3 regions of the Pseudonocardia sp. GCM10023141 genome follow, and region 1 is predicted to be linked to each of the others. Evidence: riboswitches for the same ligand, from Rfam matches in the RefSeq annotation. Region 1 holds a riboswitch; each other region holds the start of a gene.

Region 1 (9,560 bases):
GGCCACACCGACGCTGCGAGCCCGCTGCGCGACGCGATCACCACCCGCTGGGCAACACCCGGGCCACGACCGCCATAACGACGAGTCCCGGTCGAGGCGCGCTGGTCGGCTCTTACGGTTTGCGGCCGACGGCGCCGTAGGAGTCGATCGGCTTGGCGGTGCCGATGTCGGTCGGGTTCGGGCGCCACAGCGGGGTCGATACCAGGCCGGGCTCCACCATCTCCAGCCCGGCGAAGCACTCGCGGAATTCGTCGAGGGTCCGCAGCGTGTAGTTGTCCAGCACGGCGCCGTCCCGCGCCGCGTCGCTGGTGTCGCTGCCGTCCAGCAGCACCAGGTAACTCCCGGAGACGACACCGTCGATCAATTCGGTGATGATGGCGCGCATCTGGTCGAAATCCGGGGCGGCATACCCGAGGATGCCCAGCAGCATCACCGTAACCGGCCGCTGCAGGTTCAGCACGTTGCGGACATCGGCGAGGATCTGCCCGGGGTCACGCACGTCGGCGTGGAGGTAGGTGGTGACACCCTCCGGGGTGGTGTCCACCAAGAGCGAGCGGGCGTGTGCCAACACCAGCGGGTCGTTGTCCACGTAGACGATCCGCGCGGCCGGATTGAGCTGCTGCGCGACCTCGTGGGTGTTTTGCATGGTGGGTAGGCCGGTGCCGATGTCGAGGAACTGGTCGATCCCGGCCTCACCGGCCAGGAAGGTCACCGTGCGGATGAGGAACCGCCGCGCCTGGCGGGCGATGTCCAGGATTCCTGGGTTCTGCGCGACGACCGCAGCGCCGACCTCCCGGTCGGCTAGATAGTTGTCCTTGCCACCGAGCCAATAGTTCCACACCCGGGCCGAGTGCGGGATATCGAGCCTGAGCTCGGACAGATCCTCGGCCACGGGAAACGCTCCTCTGCGTAGACCGGCTGCTGTGCGTGGGTCGCTGTCCGGGCGGCGAGATCGCAGACAGCGCGGGCCGGTGCGATCTCGAGCAGTCGGGGACCGTTCCGTGGCCATGCGCTGAGGTGGCGGCGGTAGCGACTCCGATGCGGGTCGGACAGTCGGTCGGGCTCAGTTCAGGGTGAAGGTCTGGATGCAGCTGGGACACACCGGTACCGGGGACATCAGCGGGTGTGGCTGCATCCGCGCTGCTCGGTGCGGGCAGGACAGTGTCCACTGGCATGTGCCCAATGACGGGGGCGGCTGCCGGGTCTGGGGGTGCGCTGTGACCGCGATCCGGGAGTCGACGATCATTGTTCTGCCGTTGTCAGTGTGCAGAACGAACGAGCCGTCCGGGTCAGCTTCGGGTGTAGGCACGTGCAGGTTGACCGTTCCCGGTTCCGGGCTGGCCGAGTCAGGGCTGGCCGAGCCGTCGGAGTCTGGGCCGCTCGGATCTGGGCTGGTGGCCCACACTCGCAGTTCATGGACGATCTCAACACCATCTGAGGTGCGCACCGCGCCTCCCGTCCCGAATTTCCACCGCGGTGGACCGAGTGTCCCGAGTGGACACCTCACAGACTGATCGCGGTATAAGGTGCGGCGTTACTCCACATGCTGGCCACCGTGCAATCTGGCCACGCGGAGCGGGTCGCTGGCGGGTGCGATTGACCGGGCGCTGGCAATGCGGTCGTTTCACGACCGCTGCTGGCGCGCACCGCGCTGAGCGTTGATCCTCGACGCCGAACGGGCGCCACTCGAACGGATCCATCCGTGACCCATCCCGTAGCACTGTGCGACGCCTCACCTGTCGTTCATGCGAATGGATGTGCAAGTGTGCACCTGTTCGGCGTAATCCTCGACGGGGAGTGACGATGAGTGACTACGGTCGTTTCGTCTTCGAGCCGGTCCTCAATCTCGTCAGCGGCCGGCTGGCCGGCATCGAGGTGCATCGCTGTCAGTCGCGTGACCAGGTGGAGCGTGTGGCCCGTGGTGCGGTGTGGGGTGCACGGCAGCTCGCCGAATTCGACGCTGGCATCGCGATCTCCTCGGTGCTGCACGACACCGGCTACGACTCCACCGTGCCTCTGCACGTCGACGTCCTGGCTGACACCGTGGTGCTGGCCCGCAGCAGGCTGGCCCAACTGCGTACCTCGCTGCAGCACCGGTCCGCAGACCGCCCGACCCCGCCGATCTTGCTGGAGATCAACCCCGCGCTCTCGGCGGCGCCACCCGACGCGTTCGCCGACGGAGTCGCTGCGCTGCGGGCCGACGGGTTCGGCATTGCGTTCGACACTGTCGGCCGCGGCTTCGGCCTCGAGCAGATCGCGGAGCTGGCCCCCGACCTCGTCAAGATCGACGCCTCGCTGGTGGCCCGGCTGCCTCACGTGCCGCGGGCCCGGGCTGTGGTAGCGGCGCTGTGCGAGGTCTGCCGCGCCGTCGGCGTGCGCGTCTCGGCGATCGGTGTGACCCATCCTGACGAGCTCGCCGCGGTCCGCGATCACGGCATCGGATGGGCACAGGGGCCGTTGCTGGCCGAGCCGCGCCGCCGCCCCTCCCACCTCGGGATCCTGCTGCCGGTCGACCTCATGCCGCGCATCCACGCCAATCAATCGGCCACCCAATCGGCGGCCCGCTCAGCCGGCCGGTCACCGGTGCACACGCCACCCGCCCACAACCCGACACCGTCGCCGACACCACGTCCACCGTCACGTCCGACACCGACCCTGCCGCTGGCGCTGGCGGCGGTCGACACCCTCACTCAGGCGGCGGTGACGTTGCACGAGGACGTGACGGCTGAAACGGTGCGCCAGGTACTGGCCGATCACCCGCACGCGGGCAGCATCGTGCTGCTCGACACGGCTCGGCGCCCGGTCTGTTTCCTGGACCGCAACCGGTTCATGCTCGCCATCTCCGGCCCGTTCGGTCGAGCGCTCTACGCCCACCGCCCGGCCCGCACCCTCGCCGACCCGCCGCGCACCCTGTCCGCGACCACCGACGTACGTGCCGCGCTGGCCTACTGCCTCAGCGGCGACCGGGCCCGCAGCTACGACGACGTGGTCCTGATCGACGACCAGGGCGTTTGCGCCGGGATCGTGCGGGTCAGCGACCTGCTCCAAGAGGCCACCGGCACCGCCGCCTGAACATCGGGAACCGACGCCGATCGTGATCGCTGACGGAGCGTGAGCGCCACACGAGCTATCGGCCCGGCTGATCTGTCCGGTCATCACTGGAGGGGTCAGTGCGGTGAGCGGAGGGTGCGTGCTCGGCAGTGGAGCGGATAGGGTCACCCGGTCGGGGACGTTCTGGCCACCACAGGTTGATGGCCGGGGACGTCGGCGTCACGGGAGCTCGCACCGTAAGCGGGCTGAGAGGGCGGCTTTTCCCTCCTTCGTCGAGGGGGTGGGGGTGTCGCCGACCGCCAGAACCTGTCCGGGTAATGCCGGCGTAGGGAGGAACACCCATGACAGTGCTGCCTGATGCACAGACACAGCCACCGGAACCGCCGCGGGTGACGACGGGCCCGATTCAGGGCTCGCGCAAGGTGTACCTGGACGGGCCGCGGGGGTTGCGGGTGCCGGTCCGTCGGGTCGAGTTGACCAACGGGGAGTATCACGACGTGTACGACACGTCGGGCCCCTACACCGACAGCGACGACACCGACACCGACGGCACTGACGGGACCGCGCGGATCGACCTGCGCGCGGGCCTGCCGCCGCTGCGGGCGTCGTGGGTTGCCGACCGGGAATGGATGGATGGCCCGGATGGTGCGGGTGGTGCGGTCACGCAGCTTGCGTATGCCCGGGCTGGGATCGTGACGCCCGAGATGCGGTTCATCGCGATCCGCGAGGGTGTTGATGTCGAGCTGGTGCGTTGCGAGGTGGAGCGTGGCCGGGCGGTGATCCCGGCCAACCGTCGCCATCCGGAATCCGAGCCGATGATCATCGGTAAGCGGTTCCTGGTGAAGATCAACGCGAATATCGGGAACTCCGCGGTGTCCTCCTCGATCGAGGAGGAGGTGGACAAGATGGTGTGGGCCATCCGGTGGGGCGCTGACACCGTGATGGATCTGTCCACCGGCCGCGACATCCACGCCACCCGCGAGTGGATCATCCGCAACTCCCCGGTGCCGATCGGGACGGTGCCGATCTACCAGGCGTTGGAGAAGGTCAACGGGGACCCGGCGGACCTGTCGTGGGAGGTGTATCGCGACACCGTGATCGAGCAGTGCGAGCAGGGCGTGGACTACATGACTGTGCATGCCGGGGTGCTTCTGCGCTATATACCGCTCACCGCCAAGCGGGTGACCGGGATCGTCTCCCGCGGTGGGGCGATCATGGCCGCATGGTGCCTGGCGCATCACCGGGAGTCGTTCCTCTACACCCATTTCGCCGAGCTGTGCGACATTCTGCGCACCTACGATGTCACGTTTTCCCTTGGTGACGGGCTGCGCCCGGGTTCGATCGCCGATGCTAACGACGACGCCCAGTTTGCCGAGCTCAGGACCCTTGGTGAGCTCACCCGGATCGCCCGCGGGCGGGATGTGCAGGTGATGATCGAAGGCCCGGGTCACGTCCCGATGCACAAGATCGCGGAGAACATCCGGTTGGAGGAGCAGTGGTGCGGGGAGGCGCCGTTCTACACGCTGGGCCCGCTGGTCACCGATATCGCACCGGGCTATGACCACATCACCTCGGCGATCGGTGCGGCCACGATCGCGGCGGCCGGCACCGCGATGCTGTGCTACGTCACCCCGAAGGAACATTTGGGTCTGCCCGACCGTGACGACGTCAAGACCGGGGTGATCACCTACAAGATCGCCGCGCACGCCGCTGACCTGGCCAAGGAGCATCCGCGGGCCCAAGCCCGGGACGACGCGCTGAGCCAGGCCCGGTTCGAGTTCCGCTGGGCCGATCAGTTCCGGCTCTCCCTCGATCCCGACACCGCGCAGTCCTTCCATGACGAGACGCTCCCGGCCGAGCCGGCGAAGACCGCGCATTTCTGCTCCATGTGCGGGCCGAAGTTCTGCTCCATGAAGATCACCCAGGACGTCCGGGATTACGCCGAGGCGCACGGGCTGACCAGCGTCGAGGCCATCGAGGCCGGCATGGTTGACAAGGCCACCGAGTTCACCAAGGCCACCGAGTTCACCGGGCAGGGCGCCCGCGTCTACCTGCCCATCACCGATACCCCGTAGTCAGCCGCATCACCCCAGCCGCATCACCCCATATTCGGGCCTGCGCGTCAGCCCCAGGTGGGGCTGCCCAGGAGACAGGCCGCCGTTCGATGCCCCTGCCGGGAGTTGTTACGTGAGCGCTTCACATCGACCTGACCCCGGGCCGTCGCACCGCCGCGTCATCGGCGGGTCCCGACGTCGCCAGTGGACCGCGGTATCGCGGGGCCGGGGCCGGGGCCGGGGTCGGGGCCGGGGTCGGGGTCGGGCCGGGGCTGGGCCGGGGCGGGGTGGGGTGTCGGGGTGAGCGGAGCTCGTCGGTGGGGGTACCAGCTCGGAATCGATGTGGGGGCGACGTCCACGGCCGCCGCGGTGTGCCGGTCCTCGGCGACGGGCTGGTCTGAGCCCGCGGTCGTGACACTCGGCGCACATGGCGGCGCACATGGCGGCACATATGGTGGCGCACATGGCGGGATCGGTGGGTCGGTGCTGGTTGCGTCGGTGCTGTTCGTGGAGCCGGACGGGACGGTCGTGGTCGGTGAGGTGGCGCAGCGGCGCGCGTTGACCGATCCGCGCCGTGTTGTGCGGGGGTTTCAGCGCCGCATCGGGGACCCGACACCGATCGTGGTTGCCGGCCAGGCGTGGGCGCCGCAGGAGCTCTCGGCCTGGCTGATCCGGTGGGTCGTCGACCGGGTCGCCGCGCGCGAGGGCGGCCCGGCGGACCGGATCGTGGTTACCCACCCAGCCTCGTGGGGCGCCCACAAATGCGACCTCCTGACCGCAGCGCTGGCCGGGCAGGGGCTCACTGTCACGCTCCTGGCCGAGCCGCTGGCCGCTGTCCTGCACTACACGGCCACCGACCGCGGCGTCGGCGGTTCGACGATTCCCGATTCCGCGATCGCCGTTTACGACCTGGGCGGCACCACCTTCGACGCCGCGGTGATCCGCACAACCACTACCGGCCCAGCCGACCCCACCACGACAACCGCGGCAGCGGGCGCGGCGGGATGGGAGCTGTGGGGCCGCGCGGAACGGCTCGAGCGGCTCGGTGGTGCCGATTTTGACGAGGCCGTCTTCGAGCACGTCCGGGAAGGCCTGCACGCGCTGTTCGACAGGGAGCTGTTCGATACGGCGCTGTTCGACACGGCGCTGTGTGACCCCGCCGCACTCGACGCGGGGGACGGCGCCGACCTCGCCGTGCTGGCCGCGGTGGGGCGGCTGCGGCAGGTCTGCACCCAGGCCAAGGAAACGCTGAGCAGCGATACCGAGGTGGTGATCCCGGTACCGACGACGCTCACGGCTCGTGCGAGGGTGCGATTGCACCGCAGCGAGTTCGAGTCCGTGATCCGGCCTCGGGTCGAGGAGACCGTCGCCGTGCTGGACACGGTGGTGGCCTCGGCGGGGTTGGCACCCGCACAGCTCACCGCGGTGGTCCTGGTCGGCGGCTCGGCGCGGATCCCGCTCGTCGCGCAGCTCGTGTCCGCGCATCTGGGCCGACCGGTGTTCGTCGACCCCGACCCCGCCACCGCGATCGCGAAGGGGGCCGCGTTGGTGGGCTTTCCCACCACGGTCGCGTCCCGGCCGGGCGCGATGATGCGCTCCGCCCCCACCGGCCCAGGCAGGGGCGCCGCGTCCCTACGACATACATCCCCGGGCTCCGGGATGACCGCGCCCACTCGCCCGTCGCGACCTGTCGCGGCAGCTGCACAGCCGCAGCCGGAGCCACCGCCGGCCGGTGCGGTGTACCCCACGACACCACGCGGGCACCCCGGACCCGGACACGAGCAGCGTCGTCGTGCCCGGCTGGTCATGCTCATCGGCATGGTGTGTGTCGTGACCGTGATCGCCGCGGTCCTGCTGTGGCCAGGCTCGCCGCCGACTCCCGGAATCGGCGCGCCTACCGACAACGGCGCCACCACAGCCACTCCCACCGTCGATCCGGTGCCCGCCGTGGCGAACCCCCCGACCGGGAGCCCCCGAGGCAATAGCGGCAGTAGCGATGGTGACAGCCGCATCCCCGGATCAGGTGCGGGTCGTGCCGGCGCGGCGACGGGCGCGCTCCCGTTGCCCCCTCCCGGGGGCGGAAACACCACTGCGACGCCGCCCGTCGCGGTCATCCCGCCGCGCAATGATGATCCGCCCGGTGTGGTCGACCCACCGGTGACTCCACCCACCCCCCTCGACGCGTTACTCCCACCCGTGGGTAGACCCTGACCGCGGCGATCCTGGGCTGTACCGGGACCGCTGCCAGACTCAGCCGAGGCGGTCGAGCAGCACCCCGGTCCCGTGTTCGGCGACGTCGCGAGTGTGTGCCGTCGGAGTAGACGGCGTGTTCGGTGTAGGTGAGCGCGGTCTCGTCGGGGCTGGTCGCGTTGAGTTCGCCGGTGGTGCGGGCCGCCGACGGGGCTGCGGGCCGATGAGCATCCGGACCGACCAGACGATCCGGCTGGGCGCTGACGAGCCCAACCCGGATAGCACCCACTCCGCACGCCTCTACACGCGCAACGCCAACGACCTTGTCGGCGCAGACAGCCTGATCGAGGTCGTCCCCGGCTGACAACCGCCGTGCTGGCAATGAGGCGACGCGTGCTCAGGACGCCGATCTCGTTGCCGACAACCGCCGCAACCGATCTGGATGATCTATGTCCTGGTGTGGTGGGGTGTGGTGCTCGCGGGGTTGGTCAGCTCGGGACTGGTCCGGGCATGTGTCCGGTGACGACGTAGACGATCCTGCGGGCGACAGCGACGGCGTGGTCGGCGTAGCGCTCGTAGAACCGCGCGAGCAGTGTGATGTCCACTGCGGCTTCGATGCCGTGCGCCCAGTTGCGGTCCATGAGCACGGAGAACATGTGCTTGTGTAGGTCGTCCATGGCGTCGTCGTCGGCTTCCAGCTCACTCGCGCGCGCCAGGTCGCGGGTACGGATCACCTCGCCGGCCTTGGCCGCCAGTGCAACACCGACACGTCCCATCTCCGCGAAGTAGGGGGCGACCTCGACGGGCAATGCCGGCTGTGGGTGACGTCGGCGCGCGGTCTGGGCGATGTGCAGGGCGAGGTCACCCATGCGCTCGATGTCACCGGCGCCGTGGATTGCGGCGACGACGATCCGCAGATCGGTCGCCACGGGAGCCTGCAGGGCGAGCAGGGCGAATGCCTGCCGTTCGGCGTGCTCGCGGGATCGGTCGATGATGGCGTCGTTGGAGATGACTTCTTCCGCGAGTTGCAGATTGACCCCGAGCAGAGCGGTGGTGGCCTTCTCCAGTGCGGTGGCCACGTGCGCGCACATGTCGGCCAGGGAGCTGCTCAGCTCATCCAGTTGATGTTGGTAGGCATCGCGCATGGGCGCAGGGTAGCCACTGGTGCCGACGCCACGGCTACCTGTCAGGAGTGTGCGCGCGCGAGGCGGCGGGCACGAGCAGCACGGGCGCCGACGGGCTCGCTGGACCGAAACTCGACCGGCACGCCGTGAATGAGCAGGAACAGTCGGTGCTCGACGGCGGAGACGATGTCAGTGCGTTGGATGATGTCCGTCGGCGCCAGCACGCTGCTGTCGGAGTCCTGCAGGGATTGCAGCATGTCGTTGACCAGTTCCTGCGCGTACGCGCCGGTGGGCCCATTCCAGCACGAAACCGCCACCGACAGCCGGCCAGTAGTCGAAGCCGGGAACGGTGGCCGACGCGTCGCAGCCGCGCTGCAGAACCAGGAGCAGCCGGCCCAGTACCTCAAGCTGCTTCTCCGCCGGCACTGCCGGCACACCGAGGCGATCACTCATCGGAAGCACACCAGCGAGGATGCGCGTGTGGCGCTGCCTGGTGTGGGAACGTCACCCGGCTGGTGGCGGGTCCGCACTGCCCGGCCGGACCACCAGCACCTCACCGAGCTCCAGCTCGGCGGGCCCGCGCGCCGCACCCTCCTCCCCGGATCGCGGCACGAGCAACACGTCGGTGAGTGGCCGTCCGTCACGTGGCGCGGGGCCGCAGGGTGGGTCTGCGGCTCTCGTGAGCACTGCGGTGACACGGTTGGTGGTGAGGTCGGCTCCGGCCCAGACGAACGACATCGGCCATCTCCCCCCGTCCGATTAGGAGTGTTGCTGACCCATCGGGCGCGCGGGCGGCAGCGTTTCCCGATGTCAGCCAGCTCACAGGGGGCGAGGGCGCGACAGCCGGTGACACGGGGCGTGATGTCGATGCCCGTTCGCGCTCCGGACTGCGCGCAGCTCCACTACTGGCTCGCACGAGTGCCGAGCGGCTCACCCGTGCATCCACACCGCCGCCGCATGACAGGCGCCTATACCGCCCGATGGCCCGCGATGAACTACCGAAATCTGTAGATAGGCACGAGCGACGGGCCGCGGACCGGTCATCCCCGCCGGCTACCGGCCGCTGCGCGTGCGGGACACGCTGTTCTGACGCTTCCGGGGCGCTGCTAATGACGGGTGCTCGTGCTGCTTGCCACCACAG
Region 2 (9,560 bases), on a different contig from region 1:
GGCGCGGGCTCGTCTGCCGCCGCCCCGATCCGACCGACCACCGCGCGAGCCTCATCCGCCTCACCGCAGACGGGCTGCAGGTGCTGGAGAGCTCCCGCACGCTGCGCCAGGACTGGGTGCGGGGCGCGCTGGCCCGCCGTCCGGTCGCCGACGTGCGGACCACGGCCGAGCTCGTGGCCGCGCTGGCCGAGGAGCTCGCGGCCCGCGGCGCCGATATGCCGGACCCGCTGAGCCGGCCCGGCTGACCGACGCTGAACCGGTTGGCGCCGTCACCCGCCCCACCCACCGCGCCAACCCAGTAGCCACCGCGCCAACGTCTCGACATCGGCGCCGTGGCCAACTGGTTGGCGCGGTCAGGCGTCGGGGTCGGGCGAGCTGGCCTGCGCCCAGTACCGGCGCGGGATGCGGCCGGCCCCGTACGCGGCGCGACCGGCGTCCACCGCGAGCCGCATGGCGTTGGCCATCCGCTCCGGATCGCCCGCCCTGGTGACGGCGGTGGCGAGCAGCACCGCGGAACACCCCAGCTCCATCGCCTGCGCCGCCTCCGACGCCGTGCCGATGCCGGCGTCGAGCACCACCGGCACCCGCGCCTCGGCCACGATCATCTCGATGTTGTGCGGGTTGCGGATGCCCAGCCCGGTGCCGATCGGCGATCCCAGCGGCATCACGGCGGCGCAGCCGAGCTGTTCGAGGCGGCGGGCGAGGATCGGGTCGTCGTTGGTGTAGGGCAGCACGGTGAACCCGTCGTCGACGAGCTGCTCGGCCGCGTCCAGCAGCTCGACGGGGTCGGGCAGCAGCGTGCGCTCGTCGGCCACCACCTCGAGCTTGACGAGGTCGGTCTCGAGCGCCTCGCGCGCCAGCCGCGCGGTGAGCACGGCCTCGGCCGCGGTGCGGCAGCCCGCGGTGTTGGGCAGCACCTCGATCCCGAGGCGGCGCAGCAGGTCGAGCACTCCGGTGCCGGTGGCGGCGTCGACGCGGCGCATCGCGACGGTGGTCAGCGTGGTGCCCGACGCCACGAGCGCCCGCTCGAGGATCTCCAGGTTCGACGCGCCGCCGGTGCCCATGATCAGCCGCGAGCCGATCTTCCGCCCGCCGATCACCAGAATGTCGTCGTCCATCGTCACCCTCCCTGCACCGCCGTCAGCACCTCGACGCGGGCGCCCTCGTTCAGCTCCGTCTCCGCCCACACCGCGCGGGGCACCACCTCCCCGTCGACGGCGACCGCGACGCCGCGGCCCGGTACCCCGAGCACGCCGAGCGCGTCGGGCACCCGGGCTCCGACGGTCAGCTCGCGGCACTCACCGTTGATCCACACCTGCATGGGCCACCTCCTTCGCGAAACGACTGGGATCGGCGGCCGGCACCGCGTCCGGGACCGGGTGCCCCTGCAGCAGCGCGAGCACGGCCTCGGCCGTGATCGGCGCGAGCAGGATCCCGTTGCGGTGATGACCCGTGGCGACGAGCAGCCCGGCCGGGCCCAGCGCTCCGATCAGCGGCAGGTTGTCGGGGCTGCCCGGCCGCACCCCGGCCGCCGACTCCACCAGCGTGTACTCGGCGATGCCGGGCAGCACGCGCTCGGCATCGCGCAGCAGGTCGCGCACCCCGCCGACGGTGACGTCGGTGTCGAAGCCGGTCTCGTACTGCGTGGCGCCGATGACGAGGCCCCCGCCGTCGCGAGGCACGGCGTAGACGGGTCGCCCGTCGACGAGCGCCCGGACGGTGCGCGTCGGCGCGGGGAACGCCCCCGCACGGTGCGCGAGGCGCAGGATCTCGCCCTTGATGGGCCGGATCAGTCCGGCCAGCTCGGGTCGCAGCGCGCCGGACCGGGCGCCTGCGCAGATGAGCACGTGATCGGCAGCGACGTCGCCGCCGTCCGTGGCGACACCGACCACCTGACCGCCGTCCTCGAGCACGCCGATCGCCGAGCGCTCGACGAAGCGCGCCCCGGCCCGCTCCGCGGCGGCTCGCAGCGCGGCCAGCAACAACCGGTTGTCCACGGCCAGGTCACCGGGTACCGACAGCCCGCCGCGCACCTCCGGCCCGAGCGCGGGCTCGAGCCGGCGCAGCTCACGGCCGCCGAGCCGCTCGACGTCGCGGCCCAGCGCGGCGAGGTAGCCGGCGAGCGTGTCGAGCTCGGCGCGATCACCCGCACCGGTGGCCACCACGACGGTGCCCTCGGTGCGCAGCCCGGCCGGGCGGCCGGCCGCCGCGGTCAGCTCGGCGGCGAAGCCCGGCCACCGGTGCAGCGACGCCACGCCCAGCTCGAGCAGCGCCTCCTCCCCCGGCCACGCCTCCGTGACCGGGGCGAGCATGCCGCCCGCCACCCACGAGGCGCCCGTTGCCGGTGCCGGATCGAGCACCGTGACGTCGAAGCCGCCCGCTGCGGCGCGCCAGGCGCAGGACAGGCCGATCACGCCCGCGCCGATCACCGTGAACCGTGAAATCGTCATCTCCCCGCTCCCTGCGCCGGCATGACCCGGATCAGGTTCGACGGTCGGAACCACTGTGCGGTTCCCTCTCAGCCCAGCCGGGCTCCCGTGCGTCACCTGTCGCCCACCCTACGCCCGCGTAGTGTCGGAAACCGTGCCTGGACTCGATGGAACCGCCCTGCGCGAACGGCTGGACGACGCCCGCCTCTACCTCTGCACGGGAGCGCGGCGTGATCGCGGCGATCTCGCGGAGTTCGTGGACGCCGCGCTCGCGGGTGGTGTCGACATCGTCCAGCTGCGCGACAAGGGCAGCGACGGGCCGCTCGAGGCACGCGACGAGCTCGCCGCCCTGGAGGTGCTCGCCGAGGCCTGTGCGCGCCACGGTGCGCTGCTGGCCGTCAACGACCGGGCCGACATCGCGCTGGCCGCCGGCGCCGACGTGCTGCACCTGGGTCAGGACGACCTGCCCGTCGCGTGGGCGCGCAAGATCGTGGGCGACGACATCGTGGTCGGGCGCTCGTCCCACAGCGCCGACGAGACGCTCGTGGCCGCCGACGAGGCCGGCGTCGACTACTTCTGCGTCGGACCCTGCTGGCCGACCCCCACCAAGCCGGGACGCCCCGCACCCGGCCTCGACCTGGTGCGCACGGTCGCGGGGCGCGAACCGGCCCGCCCGTGGTTCGCCATCGGCGGCATCGACGAGCAGCGCCTCGACGAGGTGCTCGCCACCGGTGCCACGCGCATCGTGGTGGTGCGCGCGATCACCGAGGCGGCGGACCCGCGGGCCGCGGCAGCGTCGCTGGCCGCGCGCGTGCGCGCGAACTCAGCCTGAGCCGGTCGACGGCGAGCCCAGCGACGGGAGCAACCCGCCCAGTCCGCCACCACCCCTGCGATCCTGCAACGGCGTCGATGGCGTGTTCGTCGAGCTCGGATCCGGCTTGTCCGACGGCGTGGCCGGGCTCGTGGTCGGGTCGTTCGACGGGTCCGGGTTGTTGTCGTTCCAGTCCTGCTGGTCGTGTCGTTGCTGCTGGTCCTGCTGGTCGTTCGACTGCTGCTGCTGCTCGTTCTGCCCGTTGCCGGTGATGACGCGGCCGACGGACGTGCCGGCCTGGCCGGTGACCAGCGTCGACCCCTTGATCCACTCGGCGCCGGTGACGGCCAGCAGGCCCACGGCGAACGCCACCAGCGCGACGACGGCGTAGCGGAACCGCCTGCGCGGCGGGGCGGTCGGCTCGACGCGCAGCCGCACCGTCTCCGCGTCGAGCGGCAGGCGCGGCATGGGCATCGTGGAGGCGCCGCCCTCGTCGGCGGGGCGGATGCGCCGCACCAGCCGGTCGCGGGTGGTGTCGAGCGAGCGCTGGTACAGCGTGGAGGCCACCGTGCTCACCAGCGAGCCGAAGGCCGCACCGATCACCGTGCCCGTGGCCCCGAAGTAGGAACCGAGCACCGCGCTCGTCGCCGCGGCGCCCGACCCGGCCAGCACCTTGTTGACCGTGAGGTCGATGCCCTTCCTGGGCTCCTCCTCTGCAACGGCCGGAGGCGTCGGGGTGGGCCGGTTCGGGGTCGGCCGCGTCGGGGTGGGGCGGGGGGCGAACGGTGGCTGTGGCATGGCTCCTGTCGCGATCACTGCGTTGTCGTCGTACTCCTACTGTTCCAACGCGCGGTCGGCCTTGATCGCTACAGTCTGATCACTGTTCGTGAGCGCGTTCACCCCGGGAGCCGGCTGCACCCCCTTCGGTTCCACCGGGTGGCGCAGGCCCGGATGGCCCTTCGGCAGGGCCGAACGGAGCAACGGCCACGACACCGCCACGCAGACCGCGACGAGTGGCCAGGTCAGCACCAGCCGGGCCGCCGCGAGCGCCACCACCTGGTCGGCCCGGAAGAGCGGGAGGAACACCGCGAGCCGCACGAGGTACTGCGCCACCCACGCCCAGCTGGCGCGCTGGTAGCCGCGCATCAGATCCGGGTCGCGGCGCCAGCGGGTCTTCTGGCCCAGCAGCGTGCCGACGACGACGCCGAGCAGCGGCCACCGGATGACGATCGACACCGCCCAGGCCAGCGCGCTCGCCGCGTTCGTCATGATCTGGATCAGGAAGAAGTCGATCGCCCGCCCGGTGTAGAGCGCGATCAGCGCCGCGACAGCCACGCCGAGCAGGCCGAACAGCACCGACCGCGGCCTGCGACCGGTGGCCAGCCGGACGGCGCCGAGCACGGCGGCGGCGAGCGCGGCAAGCCCACTGCCCCACGCGATCGGCGACGGCCACCCGGCCGCCTGCGCCACCGTGAGACCGAGAACGAAGCCCACGACGGGCACCGTCGCGTCCAGCGCGCCACCGCGGCCGCCCAGTAGCTCACGAAGGTTCTCGGCGCGCTCGACGCGCTCCTCGGAACTGCTCATGAGGCAAGGGTGCCCTATCACCGGCCGATGTCTCACCCCTACTGGCATTCATCACGGGTTGTGGGTGATATTGAGGAGATCTCCAACCGTCGTCAGGATGGCGGGGAGGTGAACGAGAAGGGGGGCGACACCATGGGACGTTGGAACAGCTTCGTCGCCGTCGGAGACAGCTTCACCGAGGGTCTGGACGATCTGCGCGCCGACGGCACGCCCCGGGGCTGGGCCGATCGGCTGGCCGAGCACCTGGGCACCGGGCGTCCGGAGTTCCGCTACGCCAACCTCGCCGTGCGGGGCAAGCTGCTCGACCAGATCGTGGACGACCAGGTGCCGGTGGCCGAGCGGCTGCGCCCGGACCTGATCGCGTTCTGCGCGGGTGGCAACGACATCATCCGGTTCGCCTGCGACACCGACGACCTCGCCCGGCGGTTCGACGCGGCGCTGGAGCGCGTCACCGCAACGGGAGCGCAGGTCATCGTGTTCACCGGCTTCGACCTGGGCCGGATGCACCCGTTGATCCGCCGCCTGCGCGGCCGCGTCGCCTGCTACAACGAGCTGATGCGGGCCAGCGCGGAGCGTCACGGCAGCATCGTCGTCGATCTGTGGGGCATGGCCCCGCTGGCCGATCCGCGCACCTGGGGCAGCGATCGGCTGCATCTCACCGCGGAGGGCCACCGCCGCGTGGTGCTGCGCGTGCTGGAGACGCTCGGCGAGCCGGTTGCCGAGGACTGGCGCAGCCCGCTGCCCGTCGCCGCACCCAGCACGTGGCGCTCGCGCCAGCAGGAGGACCTGCGGTGGATGCGCGAGTGGGTGCTGCCCTTCGTGCGCAAGCGGCTGCAGGGCCACCACACCGGCGACGGCTTCGAACCGAAGCGCCCGGAGCTGCTCCCGCTGGACCGGGGCCCCTACCCGGTCGCCTGACGCTGACGCACACCGTGCGGGGGTCACGCACACCGTTGACGGTGTGCGTGACCCCCTGACGGTGTGCGTCAGGGAGTCTCAGACGGGCGTGAACTCGCGCGCCGCGATGTACGAGGGCCTCGGCGCGGGGGCCGCGAACGGCTCCACCAGCGCGTTCTCCACGCTGTTGAACACCACGAAGATGTTCGACCGGGAGTACGGGGTGATGTTGCTGCCGGAGCCGTGCATGCAGTTGGAGTCGAACAGCGTGGCCGAACCGGCCGGGCCGGTGAGCATCGCGATGCCGTGCCGGTCGGCGAGCGTCGTGAGGCTGTCCGGGTCGGGCGTGCCGATCTCCTGCTCGCGCAGCGACTCACGGTAGTGCTCGGCGGGCGTCTCCCCCACACACGAGACGAACGTGCGGTGCGAGCCCGGCATGATCATCAGGCAGCCGTTGTGCGTGAAGTTCTCGGTGAGCGCGATCGACGTGCTCACCGCGCGCGGTGCCGGCATCCCGTCCTCGGCGTGCCACGTCTCGAAGTCGGAGTGCCAGTAGAAGCCACCGCCACCGAAACCGGGCTTGTAGTTGATCCGGCTCTGGTGCACGTAGACGTCCGAGCCGAGGATCTGCCGGGCGCGACCGGCCACCCGCTCGTCGGCCACCAGCGCCGCCACCGCTTCGCTGATCCGGTGCACCTCGAAGATCGAGCGCACCTGCTGCGAGCTCTTCTCCACCACGGTGCGCTCGTCGGCGCGCACGGTCGGGTCGGTGGCCAGCCGGTCCAGCTCTGCGGAGTAGGTGGCCACCTCCGACGCCGTGAGCAGCTCGGGCACCGTGACGAAGCCGTCGCGGTCGTGCGCGGCAAGCTCGTCGCGGCCGAGGAGCCCTGGCGCGTCGACGCCGCCGTGGACCGTGGGCTCCACGCGCTCGACGAGCGCAGGGCGGTCCGCGACGCGCGTCCGGTAGCGATCGGTCGTCTGGGTGTCCAGCGTTGTCATGATTCCTCTCTCGCAGGTTCTGTGATCAGCGGGTACACCCCGTTCTCGTCGTGTACCTCGCGGCCGGTGACCGGCGGGTTGAACACGCACATGGTCCGCATCTGCGTGGTCGGCCGGAGCTGGTGGCGCTCGTTGCCGTTCAGCACGTAGATCGAGCCCGGCCCCAGCTTGTGGGTGGTGTCGTTGTCCTTGTCGTAGAGCTCGCCCTCGCCCTCGACGATGAACACGGCCTCGATGTGGTTCGCGTACCAGAAGTCGTTGATCGACCCCGCGTCCAGCACGGTCTCGTGGACGGAGAAGCCCACACCGTCGCCGGCGAGCACGATGCGCTTGCTGCGCCAGTTGTCGGTGACGACGTCCCGCTCCGTACCGGTGATCTCGTCCAGCGTGCGCACGATCATGAAGACACTCCCTCGGTGACGGCTCGGACGGAATCTGCCACCAGCGCGAGACCCTCGTCGAGCTCGGCATCGGTGATCGTCAGCGCCGGCATGATCTTCATGACCTCGTCCGACGGCCCGGCGGTCTCCATCAGCAGGCCGCGCTCGAACGCCGCGGCACAGGTCTTGGCGGCCAGCTCCGGCTGCTCGAACGACAGGCCGCGCGCCAGCCCGCGGCCCTTCGGTGTCAGCTCGACGGCCTGCGAGACCGCGGCCAGCTCGCCCAGCGCCGTGGCCACCCGCTCGCCCTTGGCGAGCGTCGAGCGCTCCAGCGCGTCGTCGGCCCAGAAGTGCCGCAGCGCCGCTGTCGCCGTGACGAACGCGGGGTTGAAACCGCGGAAGGTGCCGTTGTGCTCGCCGGGGCCCCACACGTCGTGCTCGGGCTTGATCAGGGTGAGCGCCATCGGCAGGCCGTACCCGCTGATCGACTTGGACAGGCAGACGATGTCGGGCTGGATGCCCGCGATCTCGAACGAGAAGAACGGGCCGGTTCGACCGACACCCATCTGCACGTCGTCGACGATGAGCAGGATGCCGTGGCGCCGGCACAGGTCGGAGAGCCCCTGCAACCACTCGATCCGGGCGGGGTTGATCCCGCCCTCGCCCTGCACGGTCTCGACGATCACCGCTGCCGGCTCGTTGAGCCCGCTGCCGGAGTCGCCCAGCAGCGCCTCCAGCCACATGAAGTCCGGAACGGTGCCGTCGAAGTAGTTGTCATACGGCATCGGGGTGGCGTGCACGAGCGGGATGCCGGCGCCGCCGCGTTTCATCGAGTTGCCGGTGACGGAGAGCGCCCCCAGAGTCATGCCGTGGAACGCGTTGGTGAAGTTGATGACAGCCTCGCGGCCGGTGACCTTGCGGGCCAGCTTGAGCGCCGACTCCACGGTGTTGGACCCGGTCGGTCCGGGGAACTGCACCTTGTAGTCGAGCCCGCGCGGCGCGAGCACCAGCTCCTGGAAGGTCTGCAGGAACTCGGCCTTGGCCACGGTCATCATGTCGAGCCCGTGCGTGACGCCACCCCGGGTGAGATAATCGATGAGTGGCTTCTGCAGAACCGCCGGATTGTGGCCGTAGTTCAGCGCTCCGGCTCCGGCGAAGAAATCGAGGTAGCTCCGGCCGTTGACATCGGTCATACGGGAACCGTGGGCGGTGTCGAAAACCACCGGCCACGATCGGGAATAACTGCGGACCTCGGACTCAAGATTCTCGAACACGTTCATCGTGAATATCATCCTCGCGAGATCGGGCCGATCCGGAACAGCAGCTCGGGCTCGTGATCGACTCCCAGCAGGTCGGAACCGAACAGCTCCGAGCGCTGCAGTGATGCGTCCGCCCGGCGGGCGAGCGCGGTGAAGAGCGCGACCGACGCCGCGTTGTCCGGCGTGATCGTGGTTTCGAGATGGCGGAAGTCCAGGCGCTCGGCCAGGGCATCGAGCATGGCGGCGGCGACACCGCGCCCACGGGCGCGCTCGTCGACGGCCACCTGCCACACCATCAGCGTCGACGGGTCGTCGGGCCGTAGGTACCCGGTGACGAACCCGACGACGTCGCCACCCATGCGGGCGACGACCGATGTGCTCGCGAAATCGCGGCACCACAACAGGTACGCGTAGCGTGAGTTGACGTCGAGCACCTTCGACGCCGCGGCGATGCGCCAACAGGCACCGCCGTCGGTGACCGCAGGCGATGTCACCGTGAACTGATGGACATCTGACTGAAACACCGACATGGCCGTCGACGATAACAGCGCAAATGGACCAGCGCCGAATTCGAGTGACACCACCCACAGGGTGGTTTAGGGACCCAAAGAATGGGGAATAGGCCGCGTCTACGCAGGTAACCGGCGGGTGCGATCGTGGGCGCATGACCACCACCGAAGGCGTCCGGGTCGAGATGGACGGATCGGTCCGGCGGATCGTCCTGAACCGCCCACGCACGCTCAACGCCCTCACGCTCGACGACCTCGCGACACTGCACGCGGCGCTGGAGCTGCCCTCCGGGGTGCGCGCCGTCGTGTTCGCCGGCACGGGTGACCGCGCGTTCTGCGCCGGGATGAACGTCGACACGTTCCTCGGGTTCGACCCGGCCGGCGCGCGGGCGTTCATCGCCGATCTGCGCGCGCTGCTGCAGCGCGTGCGCACCCTTCCGGTGCCGGCGCTCTGCGCGGTCGACGGCCACTGCCTCGGCGCGGCGTTCGAGCTCGCGCTGGCGTGCGACCTGCGGATCGCCACCGACCGCGCGGTGTTCGGGCTGCCCGAGATCAAGGTCGGGATCCCGTCGGTCATCGACGCGGCGCTGCTGCAGCAGTATGTCGGGCTGAGCCTGGCCAAGGAGATGATCCTCACCGGCGACGGTTACCCGGTGGCCCGGCTGGCGGCGTCCGGGCTCTGCAACGCG
Region 3 (9,560 bases), on a different contig from region 1:
CGGCGGCGAGCTGGCCGTCACCCACCTGCTCGAGACGGGGCACCGGCGCATCGCGTTCGTCGGCGGGCCGCGCAGCATCGGGCAGATCGCCGACCGCATCGCCGGGGCCGAGCGCGCGATCGCCGCCGCAGGCGGGGCGGCGGAGCTCACCGTGATGGAGACCGCCGCCCTCAACGTCGCAGAGGGTCGCCGCGCCGGGGAGCGCCTGGCAGGGCTGCCGGCCGCCCGCCGCCCGACCGCCGCGTTCTGCGGCAACGACATGCTCGCGCTCGGGCTGCTGCAGCAGATGGTGCGGCTGGGCCTGCGGGTGCCCGACGACCTCGCGATCGTCGGCTACGACGACATCGAGTTCGCCGAGGCCGCGGCCGTACCGCTCACGTCGGTGGCACAGCCGCGGCACCTGCTCGGTCGCACGGCCGCGGAGCTGCTGCTGGCGGAGGCCCGCACCACCGGGCCGCACGAGCACCGCCAGGTGGTGTTCGACCCGGAGCTCGTGGTGCGCGCCTCGACGCTGCGGCGCAGCTAGGTCCGCGATCCCGGGCGCTGTTGTGCACTGCACAACGGCACGGCGGATCCCGTGGAATCGGAGCGGATCACGCCGCTACCGTCGCGGCATGACGCATCCCGGGCTGGGACTGATCCCGCAGCCGTCCACGGTCGAGCCGCGCGCGGGTCACGTCGAGCTGCCGGGCGACGCGGTGGTGTGGTCGGATCCGGAACTGCTCGCGGCGGCGCGCTGGTGGCGGCGGATCGGCGAGGACGGCTTCGGCGCCACCTGGGACCTGCGGACCGGGTCGCCCGGCCGCGGGGGAACCGTGTTCGCGCTCGACTCCGCGCAGCCGGCGGGCGGGTACACCCTCGACGCCGGCCCGGAGCGCGTCGAGGTGCGTGCCGCCGACGCCGCCGGGGCGCACGCCGCCGCGCAGACGCTGCGCCAACTGCTCGGGCCCGCCGCCTTCCGGCGCGCCGGCAGCGGCCCGGTGCGGGTGCCCGCCGTCCGGATCACCGACGCGCCGCGGTGCGGGTGGCGCGGGCTGCTGCTCGACGTCGCCCGGCACTTCATGCCGAAGGACGGCGTGCTGCGGATGATCGATCTCGCCGCGGCGCACAAGCTCAACGCCGTCCAGCTGCACCTGACCGACGACCAGGGGTGGCGGGTCGAGATCCGCTCGCGGCCGCTGCTGACCGAGGTCGGCGGCTGGCGCTCCGGCTCCGGCGTCGGCACGTGGCGCGCCGGGCGGGTGGACGACACCCCGCACGGCGGCTTCTACACCCAGGACGACCTGCGCGAGATCGTCGCCTACGCCGCTGCGCGCGGCGTCACCGTCGTGCCGGAGATCAACGTGCCCGGCCACTCGCAGGCCGCGATCGCGGCCTACCCCGAGCTCGGGATGCCCGGCGCCTCGCGTGCGGTCCTGCGCACCTGGGGGATCAGCGACGGCGTGCTGCGCCCCACCGAGGCCACGGTCGCGTTCTTCGCCGGGATCCTCGACGAGGTGCTCGAGATCTTCGACTCCCCGGTCATCTGCCTGGGCGGCGACGAGGTGCCCACCACACCGTGGCACGGTGACCCCGAACTGGAGGCGCACGCCGCCGATCTCGGGTTCGACGGCGTCGACCGGCTGCACGGCTGGTTCGTCGCGCGGCTGGCCGAGCACCTGGCCGAGCGGGGCCGCCGGGCCGGGATCTGGGACGAGGCGATCGACCCGCTGCTGCCCGCCGACGCCGTCGTCTACTCCTGGCGCGGGGTCACCCAAGGCGCGCAGGCACTCACGGGCGGCTGGGGCGTGGTCCTCGCGCCCGAGCAGTTCCTCTACCTCGACCACCGGGCGGGCGAGGGACCCGACGAGCCGGTGCCGGTCGGGTTCGTCCGCACCGTCGACGACGTCTACGGCTTCGACCCGGTGCCGCCGCCCGTCCGGGAGGCCCTCGACGCCGGCGCGACCGGCACGCTGCTCGGCGCGCAGGCCCAGGTCTGGGCCGAGCACCTCGACTCGGGGCGCCGCGTCGACTTCGCCGCGTTCCCGCGGCTCGCGGCGTTCGCCGAGGTCGTCTGGACGGCCGCGGACCGGCGCGACCTCGCCGACTTCCGCCGCAGGCTCGTCGAGCACCACCTCCCGCGGCTCGACGCGGCAGGCGTCGAGTACCGCCCGCTCGCCGGGCCGCTCCCCTGGCAGCAACGACCCGGGGTCGCCGGATGGCCGCGCGATCTCGAGGCGGAGTGGGCGGCCACCGGATGGGCCGGATCGGGCGGGTGGCACCCCGAGGACGGGACGTGAACCAGCCCCGCAACTCCGCGGGCTCGGTCCGCAAGGCCCTGTCGGTGCTGCAGCACGTGGCCGGGCGCGGCGGTGGCGGGGTCGGGCTGACCGAGCTGGCGACCGCGCTCGGCCACGACAAGAGCACCGTGCTGCGGCTGTGCACGCCCCTGCTGGAGGCCGACCTGCTGCAGCGCGACGCCGGCACCGGCCGGTTCGGCCTCGGACCCGGCACGGTGCGGCTCGGCCAGCACTACCTCGACGGACTGGACCTGCGCACGGTGGCCGCACCGCAGCTCACCCGGCTGCTGGAGCAGACCGGCAGCACCTGTCACCTGGTCGTGCGCGACGGCCTGGACGTGGTCTACATCGACAAGAAGGAGAACACCGCCGTCGTGCGGATGGCGTCGCGGATCGGACACCGGCTGCCGCTGCACTGCACGGCCGTCGGCAAGTCGATCCTCGCCTTCGGCCCGGCCGACCTCGTCGACGAGGCCGTCGCCGCGGGACTGCGCGCGATCACCGACCGCACCATCGCCGAACCCACCGCGCTGCGCGCCGAGCTCACCAGGGTGCGCCGCCGCGGCTACGCCATCGACGACCGGGAGAACGAACCCGACGTGCGCTGCGTCGCGGCGCCGGTGTTCGACCACGCCGGCCACATCGCGGGCGCGGTGTCGGTGTCGGCCTGGCCCCCCACGCTCCCCCGGCCCGCGTGCGGGAGCTGGGTGCGATGGTGCGCGCCGCGGCGGCCGCGATCTCGACGGCGATGGGCGCGCCGGGCTAGCAGTGCCTCAGTGCCTCAGGTGCCCGTAGTTCGCCGGCCGCAGCCGCATCGCGTGGATCACCGTGGCGGGCTCCCCCGGCACGATCACGACCTCCAGCAGATCGCTGCGCGCGTTCAGGCCGATGTAGAGCACGCGATCACCCTGCTCGATGACGCGCAGTGGTGAACCGAGCACGCCGCGGATGTCGTCCATCGCAATACCGTGTTTGCGAGCGGTGCGCGTCACGTGCACCCCACCATCGTAGGAAACCACTCCTGGTCATCGGTCAGGCACCCCCGGTAACACCATTCTGCATTCTTCGCCGGAATGACATGTGATCGGGCTTTCAGGTATCGCCGCCAGTGGACGCGCCGGGGTAGTTTTCGGACGAGCCGAGCGGTAGGGGGCCGAGATGGCGTGGTGGTCGAAATCCGATGGCCGGGGTTCCGCCTCGGTCCGGGAGAGCCTGCGCCCGCTCGTCGCGCTCCACACCGCCGCCGCGGCGCACCTGTCGGCCGATCACACCGATGCGGCGGTCGAGCTGTTCGAGGTGGTGCTCGCCGGCTGCCAGACGCAGTTGGGCCGCACCGATCCCGACACGCTCACGGTCGCGGGCAACCTCGGCGTCGCACTCGTGGCCGCAGGCCGCTGGCGAGACGGCATCGATCGCCTCGTCGACAACCTCGTCGACCGCGAGCGCGCGCTGGGCGAGGACGACCCCCGCACGCTGGCCGCCTGCGACGCCCTCGCCACCGCCTATCGCCTGGCCGGGCACCTCGACGACGCCGCGGAGCTGGCGGCGCGCGTCACGTCCGAGCGCCGGCGCACGCTCGGCCCGGCCCACCCCGACACGCTGACCTCCCGCATGGGGATGGCACTCACGCGCGCCGCCACCGGTGACGTCGGCTCGGCGGCCACGCTGCTGCAGGCCGCGCTCAACGACGCGGAGCAGGCGCACGGGCCGCTGCACCTGCACACGATCGCGCTGCGCTCCAACGTCGCGGCCTGCCACGCCGTACTCGGCAACGCCCGGCAGGCCACCGCCGTCTTCGAACGGGCCGGTGCCGACAGCGCGGCGCTGCTCGGGCGCGATCATCCCGACACGATGGCGATATACGAGGATCTCGCCGATGTGAACAATCCCGAGCGGCTGGGCATCCTCGCCGGCGTGCCGGCGTAAAGGAATTCACTGATGCAGCGCTGCGCATTCACGCGCTCACGGATCGTCATATCCGTCGATTCAACGGGCCGCCGCGCAATGCGTCGAGCAACTCCAGCTCGATGGCCGAGAACTGCGGCGAGGTGATCACGGCGACGTCGCGCGGGCGCGGCAGGTCGACGAGCACCTCGCGGTGCACCTGCGCCGGCCGCGGGGAGAGCACCACCACCCGGTCGGAGAGGTAGACCGCCTCCCGCACGTCGTGGGTGATCATCAGGATCGTCCAGTCGAACTGGGCGCGCACCCCCGTCAGCCACTCCTGCATGTCGGTGCGGGTGAGCGAGTCGAGCGCGCCGAACGGCTCGTCGAGCAGCAGCACCGGCCGGTCCTGCAGCACGGTGCGCAGCAGCGCCGCCCGCTGGCGCATCCCGCCCGACAGATCGGCCGGGTGGGCGTCCTCGAACCCGTCGAGGCCGAACGTGGGGAACAGCGCCCGGGCTCGGGCCCGCGCCTCCCGCTTGCGCACGCCCGCAACCTGCAGCCCGAGCGCGGTGTTGTCGAGCACCGTGCGCCACGGGAACAGCAGGTCCTGCTGCGGCATGTACGCGAACGGGTCGACCCGGCCGGTGGCGTCGACCCCGTCCACGAGCACGCGTCCGGCGTCGGGCCGCTCCAGCCCGGCGATCACGTTGAACAGCGTGGACTTGCCGCAGCCGCTGGGACCGAGCACCGACACGAACTCACCCGGCGCCACGTCGAACCCGATGCCGTCGAGCACCGGCAGCGGCCCCGGGAACGCCTTGTACAGCGCGTCGACCACCAGCTTCGTGTCAGCCACGTCGGCTCCAGGGGATCACGAGGCGCTGCACGAGGAACGTGAGCCCGAACAGCGCGACCGACAGCAGCGCGGTGACCACCACCGCGGCGAGCACCAGGTCGGTGCGGAAGGCGTTCTTCTGCTGGCTCATGAAGATCCCGAGCCCCGAGGTGGCACCGACGTACTCGGCGAAGATCGCGCCCGTGACGGCGTAGGTGATGCCGATGCGCAGCGCCGTGAAGAACCCCGGGAGCGCGCCGGGCAGGCGCACGTAGCGAAACCGCGCCCACCGCGACGCGCCCATGCTGCGCAGCAGGTTGGTGGCCTGGCGATCGGTGGCGGCGAAACCCTCGATCAGCCCGACCGTCACCGGGAAGAACGTGACCAGCGCGATCACCAGCACCTTGGGCAGCAGCCCGAAGCCGAACCAGATGATCAGCAGCGGCGCGATCGCGATGATCGGCAGCGTCTGCGACGCGACCAGCAGCGGCGTGACCGCCTGGCGCAGCCACGGCGAGAAGTCGACGACGGTCGCGATCAGCCAGCCCAGCACCAGCGACACCGCGAACCCGACGGCCGTCTCGTACAGGGTCGGGAGCGTGTTGGCCCACAGCAGGTCGCGGAACTCCCAGCCCTGCGCCACCACCCGCAGCGGCGACGGCAGGATCTGCGGCCGCACGTCGAAGGCCGTGACGTACCACTGCCAGATCCCCAGCCCGGTCGCCACGAGGACGAGCGGGGCCACCCAGCGCGTCACCCGCGCCGTCATGAGCCCAGGTAGTCGTTGGTGAACCAGGTGGCGAAGTCCGGCCGTGCGGTGAGCGGCTTGCCGTCCTGGCCGGTCAGCACGCCGGAGTCGAACACCCAGCCCGAGTAGCCCGACCACGTGGCGAGCGTCTGCGGGCCCACCTTCCCCGCAGCGTCGCGCAGGTAGTGGGCGCTGAGCAGGTCCAGCCCCTGCGTCACGATCGCCGGTTCGGTGAAGGTGCCGGGGTTCGCGGCCATGAGCAGCTTCCCGGCCTGCGCCGGATCCGACGCGGCGAGCTCGTAACCGCGTTGCACGGCCCCGACGAACGCCTTCGCGAGGTCGTGGTGCGCGGTGAGCCACGGGCTGTTGCCGATGAGGATCACGTTGTAGGCGTCGGGGAAGCCGTAGTCGGTGTAGGAGAACGTCTTGAGCGGCTCCCCCCGCAGCTTCGCCTCCACGCCCTCGACGGTGATGAACGGCTCGGTGAAGTCCACCTGCCCGGCGTAGAGCGCCTCGTAGGCCGAGGTGCCCAGCACAACGGTCTTGAAGTCGCCCTTGCCGCCCGCCGCCGTGATCACCGCGCGCATCTTCGCCTGCTCGCCGGGGCCGCCGAAGCCGCCGTAGGTCTTCCCGTCGAGGTCCTTGGGCGAGGTGATGTCGGCCCGGTCGGCGCGCACCGCGATCTGGGTGTCCCAGTGCTGCACGATCGCCATCACCGACGTGATCTCGGCCCCGGTCGCCTTCGCGAACGTGAACGCGTCCTGGAAGGAGATGCCGAAGTCGGCCGCGCCGGAGGACACGAGCGTCTCGGGTGCGGTGTCGGTGTAGGGCAGGATCTCGACGTCGAGGCCCGCGGCCCTGAACCAGCCCTCCTGCTGCGCCACGAACAGGCCGGTGTGGTTGGTGTTGGGCGTCCAGTCCAGCGCGATGCGGATCTTCTGCAGCCCCGGGGCCGGGGCGCTCGCCCCGCCGGAGCCGCAGGCCGCGAGGACGAGCGCGAGCACCGCGCTCAGGACGGCGAGAACGCGAAAACGGGGTACGCCAGCCATGACGTTCCTCCCTACGCCGGTGCTAACCGGGTCAGGTACGAACGGTCGACGGCCGATCCTGCCGTCTTCTCAGCCTCGGAGCGCGAGGTTCCCGCGGGTCCCGCCGAGCTTACGTGGCGCACCCACGCCCTGCACCGGCGCACTCACAGGAGGGCCTGATACGCCCCGCCGTCCACCGGGATCGCCGTGCCGGTGAGGAACCCGGCCTGCTGCGAGCACAGGAACGCGACGATGCCGCCGAACTCCGCCGGGGTGCCGATCCGCCCGGCCGGGATGCCGTCCGTGGAGACCGGGTCGTCACCGCTGAGGCCGCGCACCCGTGCCGTGTCGTGCAGGCCCGGCTGCACCGAGTTGACCGTGATGCCCTCGCCCGCGACCTGCAGGGCCAGCGACTTGAGGAACCCGGTGGCGCCGGCCCGCGCGGTGTTGGACAGCACCAGGTTCGCCATCGGCTGGCGCACGCTCAACGAGGTGATCGCCACGATCCGGCCCCACCCGGCCGCCTGCATCCCGGGGATCGCGGTGAGGCACATCTTGACGACGGCGAGCAGGTTGGCGTCCAGTGCGGACTGGTAGGACTCGAACGGCGCGGTCAGCGCGGTGCCGGGCGCCGGGCCCGGGCCGTTGGTGACGAGGATGTCCACCCCGCCCATCGCCGCACCAGCCTCCTCGACGAACCGCTGGGCCCCGTCGGCCGTGGTCAGGTCGGCGACGACGTACCCGGCGCCGATGCGCTCGGCCGCGGCGCGGATGCGCCCCTCGTCCGAGCCGCAGAGCGTGACGTGCGCCCCCTCCGCGGCGAGTGCCGCGGCGCTGGCGAAACCCAACCCGCTGCTGGCGGCGGCGACAGCAGCCCGACGACCGGTGATCCCGAGATCCATGCGGCGACTCTAGGCCGAGCGCGCCCCACGCCACCTCGCACACCCAGTCAAGACGTCGCACAGCGTCGACGCTGTGCGACGTCGGGAGAAGGTGTGCGACGTCGGGATCAGGCATTGACACGTTCGGGCGATACCTGCCGTCAGACGTTGTCCAGGACGGGCTCGAACGCCAGCTCGGCGGCGCCCACCACCTTGGCGTCGCGCCCGAGCGGGCTCGTCTCGATCCGGATACCGCCCAGCGCGCGGCTGACCAGGCTGCGCTCGTGCACCAGCGTGCGCACCCGACCGACGACGGCCGGCGGCAACGCCGTGAACAGATCACCGAGCACCACCAGCTCGGGGGCCATCAGGTTGACCACCGACACCAGCCCGGTGGCCAACCATTCCGTGAACTCGTCGAGCGGCCCGGGCAGCGGCGACGTGGCCAGCGACCGCAGCTCGGCCACCACCACACCGCGCGGTGCCGACTGCGGCAGGCCGAGCGCCCGGCACATCGCCGACTCACCCACCTCCGTCTCCCAGCATCCGCGCGAACCGCAGTAGCAGTCGCGCCCGCCGGGCCGGACCACGAGATGACCCAGCTCGCCGACGTAGCCGCGCGCACCGCGCAGTGGACGGCCACCGGAGATCACCCCGCCGCCGACGCCGCGGTCGGCGGAGATGTACACGAGGTCCGTCGCGTCCCTGGCCACGCCGCGCACGTGCTCGGCCAGCGCGCCGAGCTCGGCGTCGTTGGCCACCTGCACCGGGATCTTCAGCACGTTGCCCAGCCGGGCGCCCATCGCGACGTCACGCCAGCCGAGGTTGGGTGCCTCGTGCACGAACCCGTCGTCGCGGCGCACCACGCCGGGCACCGAGATACCGGCGCCGTGCGCGGTGACGGCCAGCTCCTCGGCCAGCAGCTGCGCCGACTCCGCCACGTGCGTGATCACCTCACCCGGTGTGCGGGTGCGGCTGTGGAGGTTCCAGCTGTGCCGGCCCAGCACCTGCCCGCCGATGCCGACCATCGCCATGGCGACCTGGTCGACCCGGATGTCCACGGCCAGCACGACCGCCGACTCCGGCTCGGGAAGGACCATCAGCGACGGGCGGCCGGCGCCGGTGCGCTGCGCCGGTACCGCCTCGGTGACCACGCCGGACTCGGCGAGCCCGTCGACGACCGACTTGATCGTGCTGCGGTTGAGGCCCAGCTCCGTGGCCAGGGTGGCGCGCGTGCACGGACCGTCGACGTGCAGTCGGCGGATCAGTGCGGCCCGGTTGTGACGCCTGGCCTCATCGGGCCGGGCGCCGGCGGTGGTGGAGTTGCCCCCACCCCCACCGTCTCCCCCCCAGGCCCGGCTCACCGCATGGCCTCGCAGAGCTCAGCCGGCGCTTCGCGCCAGGCGCTGTGTCGATGGTTCGCTCCGCAAGCTCCGCTCACCTTAGAGGAACAGCCGATCGACGCCGCGACAGCACGTCAACGCCCGCGGCGAGCAGCAGCACGATGCCGTTCACGAGGAACACGACCGACGCGGGCTGACCGAGCAGGCCGAGACCGTTGTTGACGGTGGCGAGCACCGCGCCACCGATGACGGCGTTGCTGATCCGACCGCGGCCACCGAAGAGCGAGGTGCCACCGATGACGGCACCACCGACGGCGAACAGCAGCGTGTTGCCGCCACCGGCGTCGGGCGAGACCGATCCGACCTTCGACGAGTAGACGATCGCGCCGATCGCCGCCAGCCCCGAGGAGATGACGAACACGGTGGCGCGGATGCGCACGACGTCGATACCGGCGCGGCGCGCGGCCTCGGCGTTGCCGCCCACGGCGTAGACGTGGCGGCCGAACCGGGTGCGGTCGAGCACGTAGGTGCCCGCGACGAGCAGCACGAGCACGATCGG

What was found. Region 1 has a riboswitch for thiamine pyrophosphate ahead of thiC (phosphomethylpyrimidine synthase ThiC). Riboswitches for the same ligand answer to the same signal wherever they lie in the genome.
Region 2: it holds a riboswitch for thiamine pyrophosphate, as region 1 does, so the genes downstream of both, thiO (glycine oxidase ThiO) here and thiC (phosphomethylpyrimidine synthase ThiC) in region 1, are expected to answer to the same signal.
Region 3: it holds a riboswitch for thiamine pyrophosphate, as region 1 does, so the genes downstream of both, ACFPFQ_RS13060 (ABC transporter substrate-binding protein) here and thiC (phosphomethylpyrimidine synthase ThiC) in region 1, are expected to answer to the same signal.

The regions. Positions count from the first base shown of each region.
Region 1 covers NZ_JBHSIR010000019.1:65,190-74,749, forward strand. The annotation lists gene ACFPFQ_RS10105 (hypothetical protein) at 1-78, shown strand, start outside; gene ACFPFQ_RS10110 (SAM-dependent methyltransferase) at 113-892, opposite strand; gene ACFPFQ_RS10115 (EAL domain-containing protein) at 1,804-3,072, shown strand; TPP riboswitch at 3,263-3,400, shown strand; gene thiC (phosphomethylpyrimidine synthase ThiC) at 3,393-5,126, shown strand; gene ACFPFQ_RS10125 (Hsp70 family protein) at 5,589-7,316, shown strand; gene ACFPFQ_RS10130 (hypothetical protein) at 7,519-7,659, shown strand; gene phoU (phosphate signaling complex protein PhoU) at 7,784-8,440, opposite strand; gene ACFPFQ_RS10140 (hypothetical protein) at 8,482-8,676, opposite strand; gene ACFPFQ_RS10145 (hypothetical protein) at 8,924-9,157, opposite strand; gene ACFPFQ_RS10150 (MFS transporter) at 9,526-9,560, opposite strand, start outside.
Region 2 covers NZ_JBHSIR010000014.1:88,199-97,758, reverse strand. The annotation lists gene ACFPFQ_RS07975 (MarR family winged helix-turn-helix transcriptional regulator) at 1-245, shown strand, start outside; gene ACFPFQ_RS07970 (thiazole synthase) at 354-1,118, opposite strand; gene thiS (sulfur carrier protein ThiS) at 1,121-1,321, opposite strand; gene thiO (glycine oxidase ThiO) at 1,299-2,450, opposite strand; TPP riboswitch at 2,442-2,549, opposite strand; gene thiE (thiamine phosphate synthase) at 2,584-3,261, shown strand; gene ACFPFQ_RS07950 (hypothetical protein) at 3,253-4,038, opposite strand; gene ACFPFQ_RS07945 (DUF3159 domain-containing protein) at 4,075-4,827, opposite strand; gene ACFPFQ_RS07940 (SGNH/GDSL hydrolase family protein) at 4,936-5,745, shown strand; gene thpD (ectoine hydroxylase) at 5,824-6,723, opposite strand; gene ACFPFQ_RS07930 (ectoine synthase) at 6,720-7,124, opposite strand; gene ectB (diaminobutyrate--2-oxoglutarate transaminase) at 7,121-8,383, opposite strand; gene ectA (diaminobutyrate acetyltransferase) at 8,392-8,856, opposite strand; gene ACFPFQ_RS07915 (enoyl-CoA hydratase/isomerase family protein) at 9,027-9,560, shown strand, end outside.
Region 3 covers NZ_JBHSIR010000024.1:61,942-71,501, reverse strand. The annotation lists gene ACFPFQ_RS13090 (LacI family DNA-binding transcriptional regulator) at 1-526, shown strand, start outside; gene ACFPFQ_RS13085 (beta-N-acetylhexosaminidase) at 615-2,279, shown strand; gene ACFPFQ_RS13080 (IclR family transcriptional regulator) at 2,276-3,211, shown strand; gene ACFPFQ_RS13075 (tetratricopeptide repeat protein) at 3,438-4,205, shown strand; gene ACFPFQ_RS13070 (ABC transporter ATP-binding protein) at 4,252-5,022, opposite strand; gene ACFPFQ_RS13065 (ABC transporter permease) at 5,015-5,770, opposite strand; gene ACFPFQ_RS13060 (ABC transporter substrate-binding protein) at 5,767-6,798, opposite strand; TPP riboswitch at 6,790-6,903, opposite strand; gene ACFPFQ_RS13055 (SDR family oxidoreductase) at 6,942-7,679, opposite strand; gene ACFPFQ_RS13050 (ROK family protein) at 7,820-9,022, opposite strand; gene ACFPFQ_RS13045 (sugar ABC transporter permease) at 9,096-9,560, opposite strand, start outside.